DNA from 2 places in the Bacillus sp. NPDC093026 genome. Region 1 is predicted to be linked to the other one. Evidence: predicted binding sites of a transcription regulator. Region 1 holds the regulator's gene; the other holds the start of a gene.
The links. Region 1 encodes NrdR, which represses ribonucleotide reductase genes. Its sites were predicted from a motif close to AACACNATATATNGTGTT; they were not measured.

Region 1 (5,691 bases):
GCTTTAATGAAAAGCCGGTCATTACCTTGTTGAATTGAAATGTGATGCCGACTGTCCAAGTGTTCAGCAAGATGTAAAAAAGCGGCGGTATCATATTCATCTTCAAAGATTATTTCAAGCATGTTTGTCCCCCCTAACGACATCTGTTACATATATATGGGGAGATCATAAAAAATAGACGCCTAAAATAAATCAGGCATCTTTCTTTTTAAAATAAGCGGTACAGAGATAAAAATGAGATAAATTAAACAGACAATCACTAAGGCAAAATAGTTGCCACTGACAAAGCTTGAACCGAGTACATTCAACGCGATCGTACCTGGAATCAACCCCAAGAAGGTCGCTGCCACAAAAACACTGTATTTTGCACGAGAAGCTGCGGCCGCATAGCTGACAAAATCAAAATGAATAGGTGCAATTCGCAAGAATAAAATATAAATAAAACCATGCTGCTGAATACGGGACCTGACCGCTTTTAACTGCCGGTTGTTCGATTCACGCTTGTTTGAACGAAAGGTAGAAGCAAGCCAAAAGGACCCTGTTGCTCCTGCTGTTGCACCGACCAAGGCGTAAATCGTCCCGAGTAAGCTGCCGAATGACAGACCTGCTGCTAGTGAGAAGACCGTTACAGGGACAAGAACAAACGGACGAAAGAGTGATAAAAAGAGAAAAACAAAGGGCGCTAGCATTCCAAATTGAAGCACCCAATTCTTCATATCTTTCGGTGACAACTGAAGATGTTGTTTTTTCAGCCACCATAGCGCAGCAATCAGACAGGCAATCACTAGAACGAAAAGCCATTTTCTTTTGTTCATATGATCTTTTCCTCCTTCCGATGACACACGCTTTTATAAATGACGACGATTCTCTCCTTCAAGCAATACAGGCTCAGCCAAATAGATAATTCGCTCCATTAAACGTGCTGCTTTGACCTCTTCTTTCTCTCCACGCTGTGAGTACGTAAAATGATGCTTAAGTTCACTCGGTGAAAAATTGGATGAGAAGAAGGTCGGTAGTTGCTCAGCCATACGATATTGTAAGATGGTTCCTAGCAATTCATCACGCACCCAGCTTGTCATGGACTCTGCCCCAATATCATCCAACATTAAAATAGGAGTCGACTTGACCATATTCAGCTTTTTTTCTAGCGTATGATCTGCTAAAGAATTTTTTAACTCCCTTACAAATTCAGGCACATATACAAGAAGGGATGGGTATTCTTTCACGGCTAGCTGCTGAGCAATTGCTGCAAGAATAAAGGTTTTCCCTACCCCAAATTTACCGTGCAAATATAAGCCTTTTCCCTTGCCAGTCTCATCATAGCTTTCAAGGAATTGACCTACTTTCTGAATAACTTCTTGTCTTCCGACGACGTTCAAATCATCAAATGTTGCTTGCAGTACATTTTGTGGAATGTACATGCTTTTAATAAGCTCTTGCTGCTTTTTCTGTCTGTCCAATTGCAGCTTCACAGGACAGGGCGCATATTCAATATCAATGCTTTGAGCTTTAATTACAAGCTTCGGGTGATACCCATCTAAAAGAGTATTGGCGTTCTCCCCATCTAAGCAGTAAGAACAGCCTTTCGATTGCTGAACATATTCAAAGAGCCGATTCAAGCTACGATTGATCATATCATCATGAATCTCTGCTTGATGCTCTTTTAAAAAGGCTTGCACGTCTTCATCAGATAAGACACTTTCTTTAATTTGATTGTATCTCACACGAAAATCGACACGCCCTTTTAGCTGTTCAAATGAACGACCGATCGGTTTCATCTCCATCTCACCTCACATTAATGTGCATTGTACTTTTTCATATTTTTAAACTGATCTAACAGTTTTTCTTTCTCTCGTTCGAGATCTTCTGTTGACAGATCATCGTTTTGTTTTTTTGTTTTCTGCTCATTGGTTTCATTTTCTTTCATCCATTCAGGCAATTTTTCCTCGCGGATGACTTTTCCTGAACCATATGAACTTCTCTGCTTTTTCTGCTGTGCCCACTCTGTCATTTGTCTGTTCTCTTCTTTGGCAATCTTCATGGCAGCAGCGACCGTTTTGATTTTTTTTCTGACCCAGTGCGAAGCAATTTTTTGCATATACGTTTTGGACAGCTTCATATCTGTTTTTAGCAGTGTATAGTATATGAGAACATTCATGACACCTGGCTCTAGTTTTTGCTCCAGCATGATGTCTTCTACAATTCTTAAGTCTGCATAGGTCGGCTCAATGCCATCTGCGATATCCTTCAGAAGCTCTCTCGGTGAAATGCGATTGAGCTTTTCGATCAGCTTTGCATCAGGCGAATCTGCTGCAGTTTGTTGCAAAGCATCATGACGTAAATGCCTTGGCTGCTTTTGATCAATGAGTTTGGGCGGTTCACCGCTGTATTCAATTTGATACCAGTCTCTCGCCGCTTTTCTTAAATCCTCTATGGAGATCATCTGATCGGGACCACAAGCACCCGCTACGATATTTTGCATTTGTAATGGTGTGATGCCATATACAACGGCTAATTTCTTGATCGTTTCTTTCACTTGCTTCGTCAAAGCTTTTCTTGGAATCATCATGTCAGACATGCCCGCTAACAAAAGATCAAAATCAAAGGAATCATCTGAAAGCGGTGCCGACTGGGCATCCCCCACTGTCACATATTCATAGCCATTTTCAAGCAATGAAGCCTGATTGATTTCTTCTGTCATTTTACGTTCACTTGGCTGCAAAACGTGAAACACTTCTTCAAACGACCGTGAAATGTTCTTTGCTTCTGCAGGCACACTTGGATAAGAAAAATAATCACGAAGCTGCATATATTTCGCTTTTTCTACACGATGGTACAAAAGGACATTCAGCATACCGTCTTGGAAAAACTCATCAGGCCTTAGCGGCGGCACGAGCTCATATGTAAACAGTCTGCCATCTTCTGTCTCTTGTTCATATGTGCGGAGCAGGCCAATCGCTTCAAGCTTCAAACGTTCTTCAAAAATATCATTTAAATTCGTTTGTAGCATCACCATGAGCTGCCGATGAGGCGCAGGTTTTCCCCACATACGGTTCTGCTCTAGTTCTCCCCATAACGTCATGTATAAGCTAAAAGCGGACATGCCAATAAGCGGCTGATATAAAAGAGTGATTAGCTGTCTATCGATGTCACCGAGCAAAGAAGCGCTTTTGACGACATACGGATCGAAGGCTAGCACTTCCTTCCAATGCTCTGTCATATTGCTGATCCTCCCTTATGCGATTGTTTTCATTGTACACTTTTTTTACATTTTACGCTTTACGCAGGAAAAAGAGCATGAAGAATCTTCAGCTCTTTTTCAGCGTTCTTTCTTTAATAAATCTTTTAATTCATCAATAAATACATTGATATCTTTAAATTGGCGATACACCGATGCAAACCTGACGTAAGACACTTCATCAATTTTCGCCAGCTCGTCCATCACCATTTCACCAACAAGCTCACTTTTCACCTCTGATATCCCTTGATTACGAAGTTCTTTTTCGATGTTAAAGCAGACATCTTCTAGCTGCTTTAAGGCAACAGGGCGTTTTTCACAGGCTTTGATAAGTCCTCTCAGCATCTTTTCTCGGCTAAATTCTTCTCGAATGCCTTCTTTTTTCACAACAATCAGAGGCAATTCTTCTAATTTTTCAAACGTTGTAAAGCGGTATTGGCAGCTTTCGCATTCTCTTCTACGACGGATGGATTTCCCTTCATCTACTGGTCTTGAATCAAGCACCCTTGTACCTAGGTGCTGACATGTGGGACATTTCATTTCATCAGCTCCGATCTATTCTTGGAAGTTGTTTATCTAATTCTTCATAAAGGGACAGAACAGTCTTTTTACTATAACCAAAGTCCATGGGTAGTGCCGTTTCTGTTGTCACGTTAAAATCGACAGCTGTTTCAAAAGGACGAATTGAAATGACAGTTGCCACAATAAAGGCTTTTTTAGGTGTTCGTATTTTCGCACTGATTTCACCTCGTTCTGCTGAAACAGATGTCACCTGAAATGAATCTTTTCGGGAAAGCATCGCTTCCACCACTTCAAATACTTGCTTGTTTGTCGATTTGTAGTAACGGCTTTTCAATTCTGACACCGGGTGGCGATCAGACGTTTCCGTATGATTTGAAATGAATTGTTTCATTTTTTGTCCTAAAGTCATACACGTATCCCCTTTGTCGTGACTCCTCTTCTTTATTTTATAAAAAAAACCTTTGTTTTCCTAGAACAAAAGTTTAGACAAGGTGGGGAATGTTGGTTTTGCACATCAATCTAATATAAAAAGGAGCATAACACAAAGGCATTCAATGCTTTTGGCCAGCTCCCATTGTAATCTTTTTTCAGTTTACAGTGCTTTGGCTTGTGCCTGTTTTACTTGTACAGGTCCCATGCCTCGAGGTATTTCGATGTTTTCTCTTGTTTCAGCACCTAGTTCATCTCCAATAAAGTCCGCTGCAATATTCGGATTGAGATCGCCGCAAGTGTATACATCTATGCTCGCATAACCATGTTCAGGAAAGCTGTGAATTGTCAGATGAGATTCAGAAATAATGACAACTCCACTTACTCCTTGAGGTGCAAATTTATGAAAAGCAACCTCTCTTACTTCAGCTCCTGTTTTCAAAGCTGCATTTACAAAAGTTTTTTCAATAAAATCCATGTCGTTCAGTTTATCACAGTCGCATCCCCATAACTCAGAGATAACGTGACGTCCGATTGTTTCCATCATGGACCCCCCTTAAACAAGAATAAAAGAGTGAAGTTCTAAGCAGCCGGACCGGACATATACCACGGGGGAAAGTTAGTCCTAAGAGGTCCTAACCCTTTAAGTATACCCGAATGAGTCTGCGAACAAGAAGTTCACGAAAGATAGTATACTTTGTTTAGACCCATTTTGCAAGCTGTGTTTTTAGTAGGGGTTTCTCTCATCTCTTGAAAAGGGGAGTTTGTCTTCTTCATTTCAAACAACAGATAGCTCTTTCATCTGTGAGCCTACAAACTTCACGAGATCAACGACTCTGCATGAATAGCCCCATTCATTGTCATACCATGCGAGTACCTTCACTTTTCTTCCTTCCATGACCATAGTCGTAAGTCCATCTACAACGGCTGAGTAAGGGTTTGTGTTAAAGTCTGTTGATACGAGCGGTTCTTCCGTATAATCTAAAATGCCAGCAAGTGATGTTTTTGACGCATTTGAGAAAGCAGCATTTACCTCTTCGGCTGTTACATCTTTTTTCAAGTCTACAACAAGATCGACCATTGAGACATTCGATACAGGGACTCTTAGTGCAAGCCCATGTAACTTTCCTTTCAAATGAGGAAGCACTAAAGAAAGCGCTTTAGCTGCACCCGTCGTTGTTGGAATGATGGACTGAGCACACGCTCTTGCCCGGCGCAAATCCTTGTGCGGGTTGTCGATATTTTTTTGATCATTTGTATAGGCATGAACAGTTGTCATTAAGCCGTTGTCGATTCCAAATTCGTCATCTAACAGCTTGACAACTGGTGCTAAACAGTTTGTTGTACAAGATGCATTTGAAATAATGACATGCTTTTCAGGATCAAGATCATCCTCATTCACACCCATTACAATGGTGATGTCTTCATTTTTACCTGGAGCCGTTAATATGACTTTTTTTGCTCCGGCATCTATATGACCCATCGCTTGATCTTTTGAATTA
Region 2 (5,691 bases), on a different contig from region 1:
GCCCTGTATCCTTCGTTCTTGCATAATAAAGCGTTTTAATGCCTTTATGGTGCGCATAAAGATCAATGCGGTTTAAATCTCGCGTTGTCATCGTGTCTTTTAAGAATAGAGTGAAACTAATTCCTTGATCGACGTGCTGCTGAATGGTTGCGATCATATCCACCACTTTAAACATGTCCATATCATATGCTTCTTTATAGAAGAACCAGTTTTGCGCTGAAAGTCCTGGCATTGGGTAGTATGTTTTGCTGTTTCCGTATGTTCTTTCTTCAATACGTTCCATAATTGGCATGACAGACGCTGTTGCTGATTGAACGTATGAAATTGAACCTGTTGGCGCAATACATAATCTATAGCTATGGTACATCCCATTCTCTGCTACAAACTCTTTCAAAGCAACCCAATCTTCTTTTGTCGGAATGTGCATTCCTTCAAATAGTGCTGCTGCTTTTTCTGTTTTTGGTGTGAAATCATTTTGTACGTATTTATTGAAGTACTCGCCAGTCGCATAGCTAGAGCCTTCATAACGGTAGAACGTTTCCCCTTTTTCTTTTGCCAGCTCACTTGAGCGCTTAATAGAATAATAGTTTACCATCATAAAGAACGTATTCGCAAAATCTCTTGCTTCTTCACTTTCGTATGCAATTTGGTTTTGAGCTAAGTAGCCATGCAGGTTCATAGCACCTAGTCCGATTGATTTCATCGCTTTGTTGGCTTTTCTGACTGCCGGCGCATTGCGAATATCCGTTGTTTCAGAGACAAGCGTTAATGAGTCGGTTGCAAGTTTGACTGTTTTTTCAATAGACTTGTTTTTCATGACATTCATGATATTTAATGAGCCAAGGTTGCAAGAAATATCAAGACCGATTTCATCTTCTTGATCGTAGTCAGTGTAAGAAGACACCTCTGAAGCCTGAAGCACTTCTGAACAAAGGTTTGAGAATTTCACACGTGAGATATGGTTCAGTGCATGTTCTCTATTGACATTGTCTTGGAACATGATATATGGATAGCCTGATTCCGAGCGTAGTACAGCTAATTTTTCAAGAAGCTTTCTCGGATTGACTTTTTCCTTTTTGACTTTCGGATTATCGACAAGTTCATCGTACATCTCTTCCATGTCCATCTCATCCAGATGCTGTCCGTATGCTTTATAAACTGTATGTGGATAGAATGTGTAAGCTGTTTTATCTTCTCTTGCCAGCTCTATAAATTTATCTGGGATCACAACACCGATTGAAAGTGTTTTAACACGAACATCTTCATCAGCAGAGATTTTCTTTGTGTCTAAGAAATCGTTGATATCTCTGTGGAAAATATTGAGGTAAGCACTACCTGATCCTTGTCTTTGTCCCATTTGATCAGCATACCTGAATGCATTATCGAGAAGCTTCATCACACCTACGACACCTTTTGTCGCATTTTCTACATCTTTGATCGCTTCACCTTTAGCACGAAGCTTTGAAAGGTTGAGACTCACACCGCCACCTAGTTTTGAAAGCTGCATGGAGATATCAATCGCTCTTGAAATATCATTTAATGAGTCATTCACTTCGAGTAAGAAACAGCTCACCAGCTCACCACGTCTTTTACGACCGGCATTTAAAAATGTCGGTGTACTCGGCTGGTATTCTTGATTGATCATCAATTCCACAAACTCAAGTGCTTTCTCTTTGTCGCCGCCTGCGAAGAAAAGAGCCACAATTGAAATGCGGTCTTCATAGCGCTCAAGAATTTTCTTTTTATCGTTTGTTTTGAGTGCATAATCATTGTAAAACTTAAACGCACTCATAAATGATGGGAATCTAAATTTCTTGGCATAGGCAGCATCAAATACTTCTTTAATATCATCCATGCTGTATTGTCTTAAAAATTCTTCTTCATAGTAGTCGTTTTCTATTAAGTAATGAATCTTTTCTTCCAAATTGTGAAAGAAGACCGTATTTTGATTAATATAATCTACGAAATAACTATGTACAGCTTCTTTGTCCTTATCGAACTGAAACTTTCCTTCCTTTTGAATCATAATCTCATTATTTAATTGAATCCACTTCGGAACCTGATTTTGTGACAATTCTTTCTACCTCCTGTGTAAACAATTCAACATCCCTTTTTGTTCCGCTTAATTCAAAGGTGTGCAAAATAGGAACTTGATATTGTTTAGAAATCGTATCGGCGCTTTTGGCAAAATTATCTCCCCACACTTTGTTTCCACTCACTGCTACACCTAGTAAAAGGTGAGCATTTTTTTCTAAAAAAGACTGAGTGGTACTAGGGACTTGTCCAAATCCTGTCGTAAATGTGACGAGGATAAACGGCGAATCCAAAAACTCTTCTCCAGTCAATTTTCGTTTGTCTGTAAAAGGGGTCTTGTCCAAAAAGCGTTGAACATTTCCTGTTTTTGAATCAAATACGATTTGAATCAATTCCATCACGACCTAGTTTTTAGTATTGTTGATCATTTCGCTATTCACTATATATAGTATACTATGTTTTTTCAAAACACAATATATAGTTATGCTAAACGAAAAAAATCAACCAACCCGGCCGAACATTCATAGCCGAACTCGTACGTTCAAATAAATAGAGCAGAGCAGCATCCAAAAAAGAACTGCCCTACTCCTTATTCAACTTAAACCGAAATCTATCATAACATGAAAAAAATTCGCTTAGTAGACTAGACTTTTTATTTTATTTTTTGTAGGCATTGCACTGTAAATCTTCTGACACTTCTGTGATTTCAGCTTCAACACCTAATTCTTTTAGTACAGCTTCAAGCGCAGTGACGATAGATGCTTCTCTCACTAATTCTTTCCCATTTACAGAAACACTCGTTCCATATTCAAAACAGGAGTCATCTTCACAAGTTTGTTCCCAGTGATTGATTTTAATGTTGGGCTTCATCAACTCATCCTTTTCTGTCTAGATGTCTTATACATGTTTATAGTGTAGCGACTTCGCATTCGTTTGTAAATTTACATGCCTACTCCTCATCAAGTCCATCATCATATTCTTCGTCCAACTCATCTATATATTTCGTTGTAACAAGGGAAAGTGTGCCTTCTTTTTCATCAAACCGATACACCATTACATCATCGTCGTCATCGTGAGATCGTTTTGCCAATTTTCTTGTCTCAATTCTATGTTCGAGATGGCGCACGAACCAAATCATACAACGATGCCGATCAAAAGGAGTAACACTCTAATCCTTCTTAATTCAAGCTCTGCATTTTCCGTTAAAATGGACAGAAAAGTTTCGCGGCATGCAAAATAGCCCCACTGATCTGACAAAAAACGTAGCGAGTCTCAGCCGGTTTATTGGCAGATGCACGGGGCTATTGAATACTCAATAACCTTATTCTAGTTCTAGATTTACATTTTTCTGAGGTGCAAATGTAGAAATGGCATGTTTATAGATAAGCTGCTGCTTTCCTTCTGTCTCAAGCAACACCGTGAAATTGTCAAATCCTTTCACTTGGCCTCGAAGCTGAAAGCCATTTAATAAAAATACAGTGACAAATGTATTGTCTTTGCGGATCTGATTCAAAAATTGGTCCTGAATATTAATCGGTTTCATGTTTCGTCCTCCTTGATTCTGATAACTACAGTTTCGCTTTAAGTCCAAGCTTTCCTGCTATATATGCGAAAATTTCATCTTTTTTGTCAGAAAAGTGGCAAGGGGGTGTCATATCAAACCAAATGACATCCATTTTATTACGAAACCACGTGAACTGACGCTTCGCATATCTTCGGGAATTTTGCTTTAATTGGTCAATGGCTTCATCAAGTGAGCAGTCGCCTTTAAAATAGGCGTACAATTCTTTATAGCCAATCGCTTGAACGGACTGACAATCCTTCAATCCTGATTGATATAGCGCTCTCACTTCGTCGATTAAACCATTATCTAACATCATATCAATTCTTTGATGAATGCGCTCGTATAAAAGCGTTCGCTCCATCGTCAATCCTATAATTGCTGTTTCATAAAGCGGGATTTCTTGATGTCCGTTTTGCATGTCAGACATTTTCTTGCCTGTTGTATGTATGACTTCTAGCGCACGAATGACGCGGCGCACGTTATTCGGGTGAATCATTTGTGCCGCATCAGGGTCAACTGCCTTTAATTTCTCATGCAGTTGCAAAGGACCATATTGCTTCTCAAAAAGGGTCATTTCCTTTTTAAAAGCCGGGTCACTTTTTTCATCAGTAAATGTGTAATCATATAAAACCGATTGTATATACAGTCCCGTGCCGCCAACAATCATTGGAATTTTGCCTCTACCTGCAATCTCTTTGATTTTCAACCGGACTAGCTGCTGAAATTCAGCTACTGAAAATGATTCCTCCGGCTGTTTCATATCAATCAGATGGTGCGGCACTCCTTCCATTTCTTCTGGGGTGATCTTTGCTGTACCAATATCCATTCCTTTATAAATCTGCATAGAATCTCCGCTAATGATTTCACCATTAAATGCTTTTGCTATATCAATGCTCAGCTTTGTTTTGCCAACAGCCGTCGGACCTACTAACACAATCACTGGTTGTTTCGCTTTTTTCACATGACATCACTCTCTTTTACAAACTGCCTACAGTATAGCATAACTTCTCCTATATGCTCCATTGATCACCAGCCGAGTGGTTCATTTCCCACCACTTCGTATGTCTTCCCTTTCAAACGATGTTTATGCGTTGGCCGTTCTTCTGAACTATAGACGACACCTCCGTATGGAATGGGAACAGGATCTGTATAGGCAGAATATGTGACTTCCTCAATTTCGTGATAATGTGTACCATCGACTCTTGGTATAGCAGGTCCTGTAATGCCATAGTATCTGTGAAAATGACCCCTTTCAAATGAGGTGACCCCTCTATAGAAATGGGTATGCTGATCAGTGCTGCTTCCATTAACAGGCTGAGAAAAGCCTTTTATTAAATGATAATGTTCTTCAGTAACGTCCGTACGTGCTATATATATATGAGCGTGCGGCGGACATTTTGCCCAATCAGACGGATACAGGCCCATTTTCCACATTCCTCCTTATGATAGGCGTTCACCCAAACACATTTAGGCAAAAAGAATACACTGATCTCAGTTACAGTGATTTTATGTGAAAGGAGCCTTTTTTTATGAATCATTTTGATCCGCATTTGATCCAAGAAGATGTTAGAAGACCTTTTGGCTTTGGATTTGGACGCCCTGGTTTTGGAAGACCCGGCTTTGGATTTGGGGGACCTGGTTTTGGATTTGGACGCCCTGGATTTTTCGGTTCTCCGTTTTTAGGTGGTTTTACTGGCGGCCTGCTTGCTGGGTCACTTCTTACTCCAGGATTCGGCTATGGATACCCATATCCACCACCATACCCACCATATCCTTATTATTAAATATGACTTTTCAGTGACAACATCAAAATATAAAATCAATCGAATGTCACAAATTTTTTATGGGTGAACATTTACTTTACCGACTGTTCAGTAAAGTAGGTGTTTTTTTATATCCAAAACAAAAAAGAACAGATTTTTAAGGACACTCTTCATATGCCGAGTGATTGTATGAAGCGGGGCAAAGAAAAACTAGCTAGAAAAAAAGAATGAAGCGATCAAACCGATTGAACCTTATAAAAAAAGTCATTTTCTCTTCTTTATGGAGAAAATGACTTTTTGATTTTAGCGACCTATTTGAATGGTTTCTTC

Region 2: nrdI (class Ib ribonucleoside-diphosphate reductase assembly flavoprotein NrdI) is a predicted target of NrdR. The motif match lies at 2,502-2,519, and genes of this name have one in related genera.

The regions. Positions count from the first base shown of each region.
Region 1 is NZ_JBIVPN010000004.1:53,249-58,939, forward strand. It holds gene ytxC (putative sporulation protein YtxC) at 1-122, opposite strand, end outside; gene ACIQCE_RS11075 (TVP38/TMEM64 family protein) at 183-815, opposite strand; gene dnaI (primosomal protein DnaI) at 849-1,778, opposite strand; gene dnaB (replicative helicase loading/DNA remodeling protein DnaB) at 1,796-3,220, opposite strand; gene nrdR (transcriptional regulator NrdR) at 3,320-3,778, opposite strand; gene ACIQCE_RS11095 (cytosolic protein) at 3,783-4,169, opposite strand; gene speD (adenosylmethionine decarboxylase) at 4,353-4,733, opposite strand; gene ACIQCE_RS11105 (glyceraldehyde-3-phosphate dehydrogenase) at 4,968-5,691, opposite strand, start outside.
Region 2 is NZ_JBIVPN010000001.1:216,931-222,621, forward strand. It holds gene nrdE (class 1b ribonucleoside-diphosphate reductase subunit alpha) at 1-2,074, opposite strand, end outside; gene nrdI (class Ib ribonucleoside-diphosphate reductase assembly flavoprotein NrdI) at 2,034-2,426, opposite strand; gene ACIQCE_RS01145 (hypothetical protein) at 2,692-2,904, opposite strand; gene ACIQCE_RS01150 (hypothetical protein) at 2,984-3,124, opposite strand; gene hfq (RNA chaperone Hfq) at 3,356-3,577, opposite strand; gene miaA (tRNA (adenosine(37)-N6)-dimethylallyltransferase MiaA) at 3,603-4,559, opposite strand; gene ACIQCE_RS01165 (YmaF family protein) at 4,625-5,023, opposite strand; gene ACIQCE_RS01170 (spore coat protein) at 5,128-5,382, shown strand; gene ACIQCE_RS01175 (OsmC family protein) at 5,665-5,691, opposite strand, start outside.